DNA from 3 places in the Castellaniella sp. GW247-6E4 genome. Region 1 is predicted to be linked to each of the others. Evidence: predicted binding sites of a transcription regulator. Region 1 holds the regulator's gene; each other region holds the start of a gene.
What was found. Region 1 encodes LexA, which represses DNA repair genes until DNA is damaged. Its sites were predicted from a motif close to ACTGTATNNNNATACAGT; they were not measured.

Region 1 (5,058 bases):
CCGCCGCGGCCTAGGGATGCCCCCGGCCCCACGGGGCCGGAAAATCCTCTTATACTGAACTGGCGGCGAGGCCTTGAAACCTCGCCGCCAGTCGCCATATAACACGCAGGCAATGCACGCAAAAGGGGCTTTCCAGCGTCCTTTTGCATCCGGAAGTCATCAGTTTAAGGAAGCAACCATGTCTGCTACCCAAATCATCGCTCAGGAGCCCGTCGAGCTCCCGCTGCTGCCGCTGCGGGACGTGGTGGTGTTCCCCCACATGGTCATCCCGCTGTTCGTGGGGCGGCCCCGCTCGATCAAGGCGCTCGAGATCGCCATGGAGGCGGGCAACAGCATCATGTTGGTTGCCCAGAAATCCGCCGTCAAGGACGAGCCCTCGCCCGAGGACCTCTACGAGATCGGCTGCGCCGCCAGCATCCTGCAGATGCTCAAGCTCCCCGACGGGACGGTCAAGGTCCTCGTCGAGGGCCTGCAGCGCGCCCGCATCCTCGAGGTCACGGACGTCGAGACCCACTTCGCCGCGCACGTGGCCGGCGTCGACGAGGATCATTCCCAGAACGCCGAGGCCGAGGCCTTGCGCCGGGCGGTGGTCGCCCAGTTCGAGCAATACGTCAAGCTCAACAAGAAAATCCCCCAGGAAATCCTCACCTCGCTCTCGGGCATCGAGGATGCCGGGCGCCTGGCCGACACCATCGCCGCGCACCTGCCCCTCAAGATCGAGCAAAAGCAGGTCATGCTCGAGACCACCGGCGCCGCCGGCCGCCTCGAGGCGCTGCTGGCGCAGCTCGAGGCCGAGATCGACATCCTGCAGGTCGAAAAGCGCATTCGCGGCCGCGTGAAAAAGCAGATGGAAAAGAGCCAGCGCGACTACTACCTCAACGAGCAGGTCAAGGCCATCCAGAAGGAACTGGGCGAAGGCGAGGAAGGCGCCGACATCGAGGAGATGGAGCGCAAGATCGCCGAGGCGCATCTGCCCAAGGAGGCCCAGAAGAAGGCCGCCGCCGAACTCAAGAAGCTCAAGCTCATGTCGCCCATGTCCGCCGAGGCGACCGTGGTGCGCAACTATATCGATACGCTGCTGGGCCTGCCGTGGCGCAAAAAGAGCCGCGTCAACAATTCCATCAAGAACGCCGAGGAAGTCCTCGACGCAGACCACTATGGCCTGGAAAAGGTCAAGGAACGCATCCTGGAATACCTCGCCGTGCAGCAGCGCGTCGACAAGCTCAAGGCACCGATCCTGTGCCTGGTCGGGCCCCCGGGCGTGGGCAAGACCTCGCTGGGCCAGTCCATTGCGCGCGCGACCAACCGCAAGTTCGTGCGCATGGCCCTGGGCGGCGTGCGCGACGAGGCCGAAATCCGGGGCCACCGCCGCACCTACATCGGTTCGATGCCCGGCAAGATCCTCCAGAACATGGCCAAGGTCAGTGTGCGCAACCCGCTGTTCCTGCTCGACGAGATCGACAAGATGGGCGCGGATTTCCGCGGCGATCCGTCCTCGGCGCTGCTCGAGGTGCTGGATCCCGAACAGAACCACACCTTCCAGGACCACTACATCGAGGTCGACTTCGACTTGTCGGACGTGATGTTCGTGGCGACCAGCAACACCCTGAACATTCCGCCGGCGCTGCTGGACCGCATGGAGGTCATTCGCCTGTCGGGCTACACCGAGGATGAAAAGGTCCACATCGCCTTCGACCACCTGCTGCCCAAGCTCATGAAGAACAACGGCGTGCAGGAAGGCGAACTGACCATCACCGAGGACGCCGTGCGCGACATCGTGCGCTACTACACGCGCGAGGCGGGCGTGCGCGCCCTCGAGCGCGAGATCTCCAAGGTGTGCCGCAAAGTCGTCAAGCAGCTGCTCGCGGCCAACCCGGTGACGCGCGGCCGCAAGGCGGGCGTGATCACCGAGCGCATCACGGTCGATGCCGCCAATCTCAACGACTACCTGGGCGTGCGCCGCTATACCTTCGGCATTGCCGAGAAGGAAGACCGCATCGGCCTGGCGACGGGCCTGGCCTGGACCGAGGTGGGCGGGGAACTGCTGACCATCGAGGTGGCCGACATGCCCGGCAAGGGCGCGGTGGTGCGCACGGGTTCGCTGGGCGACGTGATGAAGGAATCCGTCGAGGCGGCGCGCACGGTGGTGCGCGCGCGGGCCCAGAAATGGGGCATTGCCAACCAGGCCTTCGAAAAGCGCGACCTGCACGTGCACTTTCCCGAGGGCGCCACGCCCAAGGACGGCCCCTCGGCGGGCATCGCCATCACCACGGCCATGGTATCGGCGCTCACGGGCATCCCGGTGCGTTCGGACGTGGCCATGACCGGCGAGATCACCCTGCGCGGCGAGGTGCTGGCCATCGGCGGCCTGAAGGAAAAGCTGCTGGCGGCTCACCGCGGCGGGATCAAGACCGTCATGATTCCCGAGGAAAACGTCAAGGACCTGGTCGAGATCCCCGACAACGTCAAGAACCACCTGGACATCATTCCAGTGCGCTGGATCGACCGGGTCCTGGAGGTGGCCTTGCAGCACATGCCCACCCCCTTGTCCGACGAGGAGGTCGCGCGCCTGGCGGCCGAGGCCGTGGCAGCCTCGCGTCCCGCGGAGTCGAGCAACGGCGACGTGACCAAGCACTGAGGTTGCGCGTGGTATAGGCGCAAAAAACCCGGGACGGTTTTCCGTCCCGGGTTTTTTGGATTCAGGTTCGAGGCCGGGCCGTGTTCTGTATCGCGCGAGGCCCGCGGGCCTGGGTCAGTGCAGGGCGTCGGTGCGGATCAGGCCCACCGCGATCCCTTCGAGGGCGAAATCGTCCCCTGGGCCAACCAGGATGGGCTGGAAGTCGGGATTTTCGGGTAGCAGGCGCAGGCGGCCACCCTGGCGTTCGAGGCGCTTGACCGTGACCTCGGTGCCCAGGCGGGCGACGACGATCTGTCCGTTGCGGGCCTCGGGGCTGCGGCGGACCGCGAGCAGGTCGCCGTCCAGGATGCCGACATCGCGCATGCTGGCGCCGCGCACGCGCAGCAGGTAATCCGGTGTCTGGGAAAATAGGCCCGCACCCACCGGGATTTCGCGTTCGACGTGCTCGGCGGCCAGGATGGGATGGCCGGCCGCCACGCGCCCGACGATCGGTAGCAGCAAGTGGTCGGCGGCCTGGGCGAGGCGCACCGGCGGCGCGTCGTCGGGGGCATGGTCCCTGGGTGCGCGCCGCAGTGCCTGCGTCGCATCCTCGTTTGCCTCGACGAGCTGAATGCCGCGCGAGGTGCCCGCCGACAGGCGGATCACGCCTTTGCGCGCGAGGGCGCGCAGATGGTCCTCGGCGGCGTTGGCCGAGCGAAAACCCAAGGTATCGGCGATTTCGGCGCGGGTGGGCGGACGGCCATCGACCGCGATGGCCTGGCGGATCAGGTCGAGGATCTGGGATTGTCGCGCGGTGAGCTTGAGGGCCATGGTCTTGGGCTGTACATAAACACAGTCCGAATTGTGGCCGATGGAGCCGCAAAAGGCAAGTCGGCCCGGGGGACCCGGGCCGGCTCGGTGCGGCGGTGCGCGGTGGTCAGCCCTTGATGACGCGGGCGATGGCCTCGGCCACGTAGTCGATGTTGCCGCTGTTGAGGGCGGCCACGCAGATCCGGCCGCTGCCGACCGCATAGATGCCGAATTCGTCGCGCAGGCGCTCGACCTGGGTTTTGTTCAGGCCCGAATACGAGAACATGCCGCGTTGCGCCATGACGAAACCGAAGTCCTGGTCCACGCCGGCAGCCTGGATTTTCTCGACCAGTTGGCGGCGCATGCCGCGGATCCGCTCGCGCATGCCCGCGAGCTCGCCCGCCCAGGTGGCGTAGAGCTCGGGCGTGTTGAGCACCATGGATACGATGGCGCCCCCGTGGGTCGGGGGGTTGGAGTAGTTGGTGCGAATGACGCGCTTGAGCTGGCTGAGCACCCGCGCGCTTTCGTCGTCGCTGCCGGTCACCAGCGTCAGGGCGCCGACGCGCTCGCCGTACAGCGAGAAGGATTTCGAGAACGAGGAACTGATGAACATGGTCAGGCCCAGGTCCGCGAACTGGCGCACCACGCTGGCATCCTCCTCGATCCCCGCGCCGAAGCCCTGGTAGGCGATGTCGAGGAAGGGCACGAGTTGGCGGGCCTGGATGGTCTGGGCGATCCGCGCCCATTGCTCGGCCGTGGGATCCACCCCGGTGGGGTTGTGGCAGCAGGCGTGCAGGACCACGATCGTGCCCGCCGGCAAAGCCTCGAGCGAGGCCAGCATGCCTTCGAAGTTCAGGCCGTGCGTCGCGGCGTCGTAGTAGTCGTAGCTGACGACGGGGAAGCCCGCCGCCTCGAACAGCGCCTGGTGGTTGGCCCAGCTCGGGTTGCTGATGGCCACCCGGGCGCCGGGCAGGACCTGGCGCAGGAAGTCGGCCCCGACCTTGAGCGCGCCCGTGCCGCCCAGCGTCTGGACCGTCAGGGAGCGGTGTTCGGACATGAGCGGCGAGCCCTTGCCCAACAGCAGGGTTTGCGCCCCGGTGTTATAGCCCGGGATCCCGTCGATGGGCAGGTAGTTGCGGGGCTCGGCGCGTTCGAACAGTCGGGTTTCGGCCTGGCGCACGGCGTTCAGCAGCGGGATGCGGCCCTGGTCGTCGTAGTACACGCCCACCCCAAGATTGACCTTGGTGTCGCGGGTATCGGCCTTGAATTGTTCATTCAGGCCCAGGATGGGGTCGCGCGGAGCGAGTTCGACGGAAGCGAAAAGGGAGGACATGTGATTTGGAGGAAGGGCTAGGGAAGAAAGGTGGGGTTCGAGGGCCGATCTTTGTTGCGGGAGGCAATGATGGGATAATAAGGGGTTTCCCGAAGAGGTGTCCAGTTGCCCACGACTCAGGCCGCACCCGGATTCATCCGTTACCCGGACAGTCCGTTCCAGCTCTATCAGCCGTATCCGCCCGCGGGCGATCAGCCGGCCGCGATCGCCGCCCTCGAGGAGGGGATACACGATGGCCTGATGTTCCAGACCCTGCTGGGTGTCACGGGGTCGGGCAAGACCTACACCATGGCCAACC
Region 2 (5,058 bases), on a different contig from region 1:
ACCCATTCCATGGTGCATTGCCGCGCAAGTTCGCGGATATCCAGGGATTCGGTGGCGCGCGGCACCGTGTCGTCGATGCTCTCGGCGCGCGCGAGCAGCAGGAGCTGGTTGACCAGCCGCGTGGCGCGTTGGGATCCGACCTGAAGCTGATGCAGGCTGTCGCTCATGAGCGCGGGGTCGCGCTCGCGCAGAGCCAGTTCGCACTGGGTGCGGATGCCCGCCAGCGGGGTCTTGAGCTGGTGGGCCGCGTTTGCGACGAAGCGCCGCTGGGATTCCAGCGAGGCCGCCAGGCGCTTGAGCACGTTGTTCATGGCCGCGATCAGCGGCGCGATCTCGGCGGGCGCCAAGTCGTCGCGAATGGGGGATAGATCGCTCGGTTTGCGCTTGCGCATGTGCTCTTGCAGCAGGCTGAGGGGCTCCAGACCCTGGGTCAGGCCCAGGCCGGCGAGCATGGCGGCCAGCGGCAGGATAATTAATTGTGGCGTCAACATTCCAGTGAGGATTTCCTGCTGGAGGGTGGCGCGCGCCTCGCTGGGTTCGGCCACCGCCGCGAGAAACCCCACGCCGTCGCGGTCGCGTCCACCCCAGACATAGGCCACCCGTACCGAGCGATGCTGCATGGTCGCGTTGCGGTAGCGGATCTGATTGATGTCGTAGGCCCAGTTTTCGGGGATGGGGAGGTCGGCGCTGCCGGCCAGCGAGTGGCCGTTGGCATCCAGGATCCGCCAGATCGTCGGCGTCTGGCCGGCGTCCCCCTCGAGGATTGTGCGCGCCGACTCGGACAGGCGCACGCCATCGTGCAGACGTTGTTGCTCGACCTCGTGGCGCAGCAGGCGCAGGTGACTCGCCAGTGTGCGGTCGTAGGGCGCGTTGGCGATGTTCTGGGCGATGAAGTACGTGATGACGATGCCAATCGACCACATGATGAACAGCGGCACGATCATCCATGACAGGATGCGGCTCAGCAGTGTGCGGCGTCGTTTCTTGCGGCCCTTGCTGGACGAGGGAAACATGCCGCCCCGAAATCAGATGGTCGCCGCGGAGTCGGCGGATTCGCTCTTGGTCTCGGGCTCGAGGCAGTAGCCCAGGCCGCGCACCGTCAGGATGCGCGCGCCGCTGGGCTCGAGCTTCTTGCGCAGCCGGTGGATGTAGACCTCGATGGCGTTGGTGGTGACCTCTTCGCCCCATTCGCACAGCAGGTCGACGAGCTGGCTTTTGCTGATCATGCGGCCACTGCGCGAGAGGAAGATCTCGAGCAGGCTGGTTTCGCGCGCGGACAACTCGAGCGGCTGCTCGTCGATGGTCGCCACGCGCCCGTTGAGATCGAAGGCCAGCCGGTGGTGGTGCAGCACCGAGGTCCGGGCGCCGCCGTTGCGGCGGATCAGGGCCCGCACGCGTGCCTCGAGCTCGCTCAAGGCAAAGGGCTTGGACATGTAGTCGTCGGCGCCCAGGTCCAGACCCTCGACTCGCTGCTCGACCGAATCGGCCGCCGTCAGGATCAGCACGGGCAGGGCGGTGTGGCGCTGGCGCAGCTTGCGCAGGACCGACAGGCCGCTCATGCGGGGCAGGCCCAGGTCCAGGATCAGCAGGTCGAAGGTCTGGAGCTGGAGCGCGGAATCGGCGCTGGAGCCGTCGTGGACCACGTCCACCGCATAGCCTTCGTAGCGCAGTGAACGGGAAAGACCATCCGCAAGAATACTGTCGTCTTCGGCGATCAGGATACGCATGGCGGGAATGACATCCAGGGGCAGGTTGGGATCAGGGGGACGCGCGGCGCCGCGCGTGCGCTGCGCGCCCGGGGTTTCATTCTGTCACGCGACGCGCTTGCGGTCATTAGGGGTTAACGATGGGCGCGGGCCGGCGTCGAGGGCGCGCCGACGGCTCTCCGGGAGACATCTGTATTTCCATACAGTATAATTTAGTGCCATAATCGTCGAAAACCACGGCCTGCCGGATGCCCTCCGCCGGCCCAAACCGTTACTCAAGGAGTCCACATGGACGAACAAACCGGCAAGGCCGCCAACCCCGAGCGCGCCAAGGCGCTGGCCGCGGCGCTGTCGCAGATCGAAAAGCAATTCGGCAAAGGTTCGGTCATGCGCTATGGCGACAACCAGGTCGAGCACGACATCCAGGTGGTGTCGACCGGTTCGCTCGGGCTGGACATCGCGTTGGGCGTCGGTGGTCTGCCGCGTGGCCGCGTGATCGAGGTCTACGGCCCCGAGTCCTCCGGCAAGACCACGCTGACCCTGCAGGTCATCGCCGAGATGCAGAAGGTCGGCGGCACCTGCGCCTTCATCGACGCCGAGCACGCGCTGGATGTGCAATATGCGTCGCGCCTGGGCGTCAACTTGTCCGATCTGCTGATTTCCCAGCCGGATACCGGCGAGCAGGCCCTCGAGATCACCGACGCCCTGGTGCGCTCGGGGTCGGTGGACCTGATCGTGATCGACTCGGTGGCGGCCCTGGTGCCCAAGGCCGAGATCGAGGGCGATATGGGGGATTCGCTGCCTGGCCTGCAGGCCAGGCTCATGAGCCAGGCCCTGCGCAAGCTTACCGCCACGATCAAGCGCGCCAACTGCATGGTGATCTTCATCAACCAGATCCGGATGAAGATCGGCGTCATGTTCGGCAACCCCGAAACCACCACCGGGGGCAATGCGCTGAAATTCTATTCCTCGGTGCGCCTGGACATCCGCCGCATCGGCTCGATCAAGAAAGGCGACGAGGTGGTCGGCAACGAGACGCGCGTCAAGGTGGTGAAAAACAAGGTCGCGCCGCCTTTCAAGCAGGTCGAGTTCGACATCATGTACGGTACCGGAATCTCGCGCGAGGGCGAGATCATCGACCTGGGTGTGCAGGCGGGCATCGTGGACAAGGCTGGTGCCTGGTACAGCTATAACGGCGAGCGCATCGGCCAGGGCAAGGACAATGTGCGGGACTACCTCAAGGAACGCCCCGAGATGGCCTTCGAGATCGAGAATCGCGTGCGCGAGCAGCTCGGCATCGTCGCGCGCGCCCCGGCCGCGCAGGCCGATGGCCAGTGATGATCCCGATCGCGGCCCCAGCCTGAAGGCCAGGGCCATCGCCTATCTGTCCCGCCGCGAGCATTCGCGCCTGGAGCTGCGGCGCAAGCTCGCCGCCCATTGCGATGATCCCGAGCGGATCGAGGCCGTCCTCGACGATCTCGAACGCCAGCATTGGCAGTCGGACCGGCGCTACGCCGAGGCCTATGCCGCGCGCCAGGCTCCACGGCAAGGTGCCGCCCGCATCCTGCAAACCCTGCGCCAGCAAGGGGTCGGCGAGGACGAGCTCTGCGACCTCGGGGCCGGCCTGGCCGATACGGAATCCGGTCGGGCGCGCGAGGTGTGGCTGCGCAAGTTCGGGCAACCCCCGGGCGACGCGCGGGAATACGCCCGCCAATACCGCTTTCTGGCGGGCCGGGGGTTCTCGGCCGAGTGCGTGCGCAGGATACTGGACGGCCGGGATTCCGAACGCTGATTCCGTGTCCTGATTGGGCATGCACCGTGTCGGTTTCACCCGTCCAGTCATCCGGCCGGTGCCGGCTGGATGCCTGTCAAGGTATCGAAGCAGGTCTCGCGCGCCTGGGCCAGAAACGCCTGCACGTAGCTGGCCTCCGCGTCCTCGGCGCGGGTGGCCGCGTAGAGCGTGCGCCAAACGCCGTGTTCACCCAGGCGGCAGATGTGCAGCCAGCCCTGGTCCAGATATTCGGTCAGGGCCCAGTTGGGCAGGGCCGCCACGCCTCGGCCGCTGGCGACCAGCTGGACGATCATCGGCGTCAATTCGGCGGTGCGCACCGCCACCGGCTCCACCCCCTCGGGATCCATGAAGGCCGTGAACACGTCCAGGCGGTTGCGGTCCACCGGATAGGTGATCAGCACCTGATCGGCCAGTTGGCGCGCGTCCACGTGAGCGAGACCGGCAAGCGGTCCGCCTCGCGCGACCGCCACCACCAGTTCGTAGCCGAACAGCGGCGCATAGCGGATCGCCTCGGAGGGCTCCGGGTCCGAGGTGATCACCACGTCCAGGTCGCCGCGCAGCAGCGCCGGCAGGGGTGCGAAGGAAAATGCCGCCGACAGGTCCAGCGACACGTCGGGCCAGGCCTGGCGGAAGGCGTCCAGCGCCGGCATCAACCACTGGAAGCACGAGTGGCAGTCGATCGCCACGTGCAGGCGGCCCGTGCGGCCCGCCGCGAGGCGCTGCAGCTCACGCTCGGTGGCGCGGATTCGGGGCAGGACCTCCTCGGCCAGCTCGATGATGCGCAAGGCGGCCGTCGTCAGCCGGGCCGGGCGGGTGCGCCGGTTCAGCAGGGCGACCTTCAGCCTGACCTCGAGATCGCGCAATTGATGCGAAAGGGCGGATTGAGTCAGGTGCAGGCGCTCGGCGGCCTCCTGGAGGCTGCCGCCGTCCCGGATGGCCACCAGGGTTTCCATATGTTTGACCTCTATCATGAATTTTCCTCAACTTATGGATGGTGCATTTGATTTTTCCCTGGGGAGCTTCGCATGCACAATGTCGTTTGTTGAGTAAATTTTATATTAATAGGTTTAAGAATGACGATTATTCATAATCTGGGTTTTCCTCGGATCGGCGTGGACCGCGAGCTCAAGCGCGCTCAGGAGGCCTATTGGGCCGGCCATTCCGATCAGGCGGCGCTGCGCGAGGCGGGGCGCGCGTTGCGCGCCCGCCACTGGGAGATCCAGGCGCGCGCCGGCATGGCCGCCGTGCCGGTGGGGGATTTTGCCTGGTACGACCAGATTCTCGAATGGACGGCCACCCTGGGCGCCGTACCGGCGCGCTTCGGGCAGCCGGATGATGAGCCGGTCAGCCTGGATACGTTGTTTCGGATGGCGCGCGGCCGCGCGCCATCCGGCACGCCTGCAGCCGCCTGCGAAATGACCAAGTGGTTCGACACCAACTACCACTACATTGTCCCCGAGCTGCATCCGGGTCAATCCTATCGGATCGCGCGCGAGGATCTGTTCGAGCAGGTTGCCGAGGCGCAGGCCCTGGGCCATCGGACCAAGCCCGTGATCCCGG
Region 3 (5,058 bases), on a different contig from region 1:
CTGGCGGCGGCGCAGGTAGGGGTGGACCATGCCGCCTTGCATGGGGCCCGGTCGCACGATGGCCACCTGGATCACCAGGTCGTAGAAGCACCGGGGACGCAGCCGCGGGAGCATGCTCATCTGGGCGCGGGACTCGATCTGAAACACTCCGATCGTGTCGGCCTTCTGGATCATTTCGAAAGTGCCGGGGTCCTCGCCGGGCACATCGCCCAGGGTCCAGGGTCGGCCGCGCCGTCGCGCCACCAGTTCCTCGCATGCGCGCAAGGCACTGAGCATGCCGAGTGCCAGGACGTCGACTTTCAGCAGGCCCATCGTGTCGAGGTCATCCTTGTCCCACTGGATGACACTGCGCTCCGCCATGGCGGCGTTCTCGAGCGGGACCAGTTCGTCGAGCCGCTGGCGGGCGATCACGAAGCCGCCGGGGTGCTGTGACAGGTGGCGCGGAAAGCCAGCCAATTCGTCGGCCAGCGATGCCCACAGAGAGCCTTGGTCGGGGCATAGCGCCTCGAGCGTCTCACGCAAGACCACCGGGTCGTGAACGTGGCGCAGGCGCCGGGCGGCGTCCTCAACGAGGGCTGGGGCCACCCCCAGCGCCTTGCCGGCGTCCCGCAGGGCGCTGCGGCGCCGGTACGTGATGACCACGGCGGTCAGGGCGGCGTGGTTGCGGCCGTACTTGGCATAGACGTACTGGATGACTTCCTCGCGGCGGTGGTGCTCGAAGTCTACGTCGATATCGGGCGGCTCCCCGCGCTCGCGGCTGATGAAGCGGGCAAAAAGCAGCTTGCGGGCGACGGGGTCGATCTCGGTGATGCCCAGGCAATAACAGATCATGGAATTGGCCGCCGAACCCCGGCCCTGGCACAGGATGCCCTTGCTGCGGGCATGACGGACCAGGTCGTGGACCGTCAGGAAATAGGCTTCGTAGCCCAGTTCGCGCACCAGTGCGAGCTCGTCCTCGAGCTGGCGTCGCGCTTCAGGTGTCAGGCCCGCGGGATAGCGCCGGGTGGCGCCGGCCAGGCATTCGTCGCGCAAGTACCGGGCCGCCGTGGTGCCCGGCGGCACGCTGGCCTCGGGATATTGGTAGCGCAGCGTCTCGAGGGAAAAGCGGCAGCGCTCGGCAATGGTCAGGGTTTGCGCCAGGGCCGGCGCCGGGTAGAGGCTGGCCAGACGCAGGCGGCTGCGCAAGGCGTGCTCGGTGTTGGGCCGCAGATGGATGCCGCAGTCGGCGATCGGACGGCCGCGGCGGATGGCGCACAGGGTGTCGTGCAGCGGCTGGCGCGAGCGCCGGTGCATTTGGACGCCTCCCAGGGCCACCAGGGGAATGCCCAGGTCGGCCGACCAGCAGACCAGGGCATGGCGGTGGGAGGTGTCGCGATCGCCTTGCTGCAGGCACAGGCCCAGCCAGAGCCGGCCGGGGAATGCGGCCCGCAGGCGCTCGAGAGCCGGCCGGCAGGCAGGGGGCGCGCCATAGTTCGGCTTGACGATCAGGAGACAGCCGGAGATCGGCGCGGTGGCGATGCCGGGTTCGCCGTCGGACCACAGGTCATCGAGCGTGAACGTGTATTGGCCCTTGGGGCTGCGTTGCCGGGCACGGGTGATCAGGCGGCAAAGGGCGCCGTAGCCATTGCGGTCCTCGGCCAGGACGATGAGTTCGAAGGCACCCTCGGCGGGGCGCAAGCGGCTGCCGGTGAGCAGGCGCAGGCCGTGGCGGCGCGCCTCGCGCCAGGCGCGCACGATGCCGGCGAGCGAGCATTCGTCGGTCAGGGCGATCGCCCGATAGCCCAGTTCGGCGGCGGTGCGGACCAGTTCCTCGGGATGCGAGGCGCCCGTCAGAAAGGTGAAGTTCGACAGGCAGTCCAGCTCGGCGTAGTCCGGCAAACCCATGGCGTCATCCGAACAGGCCATGCAGGAACCAGCCCGTCCCGCGGTGGTCCCGATAGATCCAGTAGCGCGCGCCGCGAGCATCGCGGGCGATGAAATAGTCCCGGCCGACCGGGGCCTGGCCGTGGACCCACCAGCCCCCCTCGATGCGCTCGGGGCCCGAAATCAGGGCCAGGGGTGCGCCGCCGATCATCGGTCGATGCGCCGGGGCGGTCAGGGCGATGGCCTGGGCGAGCAGCCATAGGGGCCGGCTGCGGGACGCGAGCTCGGGCAGGCGCGCTCGCGGCAGTGTGGCCTTGGCGCGCCAGCGGTCCGTGCGTTCGGGGATGTGCTGGGGAACCGGATCGGGGAAGGACAGGCAGTCCATGCCCAGGCGGGCGCGCAGCATGTCGAGCAGGGCGGCCTCGCGGCCCGGGGGCGGGCTATCGTCGAGCAGCAGGGGCGCGGTCCGGGGCGCGCGCGGTTCGACCCGCGTGCAGCGCAAGGCGAGCCCCACCACGGGGGCCTCGAGCCGACGGCGCGCCAAGTGCTCGCGCAGCAACCCCGTAAAGCGCGCGGCGTCCCATTCCGGTCGGGCGGTCCGCAGGCGCACCGAGGTGATCGGGGACGCCAGGCGCCGGTCGTCATGGAACAGGTCCAGTTCCAGCAGGCTGGTGGCGTCCTGGTGCGCGTCCAGCCAGGCACACAGAGCGGCGATGAGGGGGGCGCTGGCGGCCTCGATGACGGTGGCGGACGCGCTGTGACGGGGCAGTTCGCAGGCCTGAGCAAAGCCGCCACCGTTTGTCAGCCAGTCGTGGGCCTGGGGGGTGGCCCGCCCATAGGCCCGGTCCAGGGTCTCGATGAGGGCGGCGTACCCCCGGTTGCGTAAACCGACCCGGGGCAGGGCCCGCAGAGCGCCCAGTCGGCGACATCCGAGGGCTTGCAACGCCGCCAGGGTGTCCGGTGCCACGGGCAAGGCGGCGCACGGCAGAGCGTCGAGGCGACGGGACAGGGTCTCGGGACGCAGGACGTGGCGCGTGCCGCGGCTCGATCGCGCAAGCAGGCAGGCGCCCAGCGCCGTTGGCGCAAGGCCCGTGACGGTGCCGGGGGGGCAGTCTCGCCGCACGGCGCGCAGCAGGGCCCGGACGCCGCCAAACAGACGCAGGCTGCCCTCGATCTCGAGGGCCAGGGCGTGGTCGTCAAGAATGGCCAGATGCGGCGTATAACGCAGCAAGCGGGCGGCCAGCCCGGGCGGGCCGCCATGCGCGGGCCGGGGCAGGTGCAGGCAAATCCAGAGCATCGGAATATAGGTGGATGACGATGGCCTCGGGCAGGGCGGGGCCGCGCCGCTTGAGGATGCCCAGCGACAGGCCCTGTGGCGAGGGCTCGAGGGACAGGCGCAGGGCGGCCGGACTGGCCTGCCGCGCCGCCGATCGGGGGCGCAGCAGGATCAGCAGTGAATGACCGCTGCGGGCCAGGCGTTGCAGTCGTAGCAACGCCTGGCCGGATGCCGGCCCCACCCAGCACAGCAGCGCCGCGCAGACGTCGTGGCGGACGGCCTGCTCGGCGGCCCAGAGGCGCTCGGGCGCTGTGCCGGCACGCAGCCACGCCAGGCGGCGAGGTTGCAGGCCCCAGTTGGCCCAGCATTGCATCGAGGGGGGGTGGGGAGGGTCGATCAGCAGGATCAGGCGCCTGGGATCGAGGGCGGCGAGGGCCGGCCGCAGGAGCAGCAGCTCACCGATGCCGGGCCGTTCGGACAGCAGCTCGATCAGCGTGCCCAGCGGCCAGCCCCCGCCCGGCAGTTCCCGATCGAGGGCCTCGTGGCCGGTGGATACGACGGCGCGGCGAGCGGGGGCGAGCTGGCTGGCCCGCCAAAGGGCTGGATGGATGCGTTCGGGATGCTGGAGGACGGTCGATGCGGGCGGGGCAGCCATAGTGTGCTCTTGAGCCAAAAATACTGTAATTAAATACAGTATAAATCATTGACTGAACCCAGGCTGCGCACCGGCCGCAAGGGAATCGGGCTCCGAAGGGGCGCCCGCCCGCGCGGATGGCCGTGCTCAGGCGCGCGGCGGCGTGGGCGGCAGCCGCCAGTCGTGACGCTCGCTGGCGCGGCCTGCGGGATCGTAGCTCTGTTCGCTGAACAGGGCATGGCCGTCGGCCGCGACGGCGATCACGGTCGTGCAGCGTGTCCCGTAGTCGGGACTGACGATGAAGGGGCTGCTGAGCAGGCGCTCGAGCTCGATCGAGACTCCGGTGGCGGGCAGGATCGCGTCGTCGGCCGGCTCGGCGTCGCGCAGGACGGCGAAAACCCCGTCGGGATCGTCCGCCAGGACCTCGGGCGGCCGTGCGTCGAGGGCCGCGCGCAGCCGCCCGGCCTTCGGCCAGGGAGTGTCCAGCAAGTGATTCGACAGTACATAGCGGCCCGAAGCGAGTGGTCTGGCGCGCGCCAGGGGGTCGCGATTGCTCGCGTAATGCACGCCGGCCGTGTCGCCGACGATCAGGTTGAATCCCTTGTAGTCCTCGCCCCGGGACTGAATATCGGCGGCGTACACCGCCGCGGGCGCGTCGCCGCGCAGGAAATCCCGAACCAGGACGCCGCGCGAAGGGGTGCCCGAGCGACGATTGCCAGGCTCGCGGTAATTGGTGAGGAGGGCGAAGCGGCCGGCGCGGGCCCAGCCCAGCCACGTCCCGCCCGCAAGCAGATCCAGGCCGCCGATGATATCCGGCCGATCAGCCCAGGGGGCCGCCGCCGCGGTCGGACGCGCATGGTATTCGTCTCGGTTGGCGGCGATGAACAGCGGCCAGCGGGGGTCGCCGATGGCGAGGTAGGCAATGCACATGGAGTCGGCCTCAGTGTTGTATGCCGTAAGGATACGATATGGGCATGCCATAATCGGTGCATGCCTGATATTCCTTTCGCGCGGCTGCTGTGCGCCGCGCTCGCCTGCTGGGCCATATCGCTGCCCGCCTGCGCGGGTGACAGGGCCTGGACCATGAGCCGGGCCAGCGCGGGCCTGCATGCCCTGCGGGCCGATGTCCTGGTTTCCTATGCGCCCACGGCCGCCGATCCGCAGCCCGAGCCGGGTGCCCGGGTGACCCGTGTGCACGCCGCACGCCGCTATGCGGGCAATGCGAGGGTCGCCACACGCCTGTGCTGGCGTTCCTCCGATGGCCCTTGCGTCGAACTGCGAGGGA

Region 2: the regulator LexA is predicted to act here: its motif matches at 1,896-1,913, upstream of recA (recombinase RecA).
Region 3: the regulator LexA is predicted to act here: its motif matches at 3,817-3,834, upstream of imuA (translesion DNA synthesis-associated protein ImuA).

Annotation. Positions count from the first base shown of each region.
Region 1 is NZ_JBELOI010000011.1:81,778-86,835, forward strand. It holds gene clpX (ATP-dependent Clp protease ATP-binding subunit ClpX) at 1-14, shown strand, start outside; gene lon (endopeptidase La) at 179-2,638, shown strand; gene lexA (transcriptional repressor LexA) at 2,753-3,448, opposite strand; gene ABS761_RS13840 (amino acid aminotransferase) at 3,555-4,760, opposite strand; gene uvrB (excinuclease ABC subunit UvrB) at 4,866-5,058, shown strand, end outside.
Region 2 is NZ_JBELOI010000008.1:20,989-26,046, forward strand. It holds gene ABS761_RS10885 (sensor histidine kinase) at 1-1,013, opposite strand, end outside; gene ABS761_RS10890 (response regulator) at 1,026-1,727, opposite strand; gene recA (recombinase RecA) at 1,995-3,044, shown strand; gene recX (recombination regulator RecX) at 3,034-3,498, shown strand; gene ABS761_RS10905 (LysR family transcriptional regulator) at 3,546-4,469, opposite strand; gene metE (5-methyltetrahydropteroyltriglutamate--homocysteine S-methyltransferase) at 4,572-5,058, shown strand, end outside.
Region 3 is NZ_JBELOI010000008.1:125,443-130,500, forward strand. It holds gene ABS761_RS11415 (error-prone DNA polymerase) at 1-1,884, opposite strand, end outside; gene ABS761_RS11420 (Y-family DNA polymerase) at 1,889-3,094, opposite strand; gene imuA (translesion DNA synthesis-associated protein ImuA) at 3,060-3,794, opposite strand; gene ABS761_RS11430 (NRDE family protein) at 3,921-4,703, opposite strand; gene ABS761_RS11435 (hypothetical protein) at 4,764-5,058, shown strand, end outside.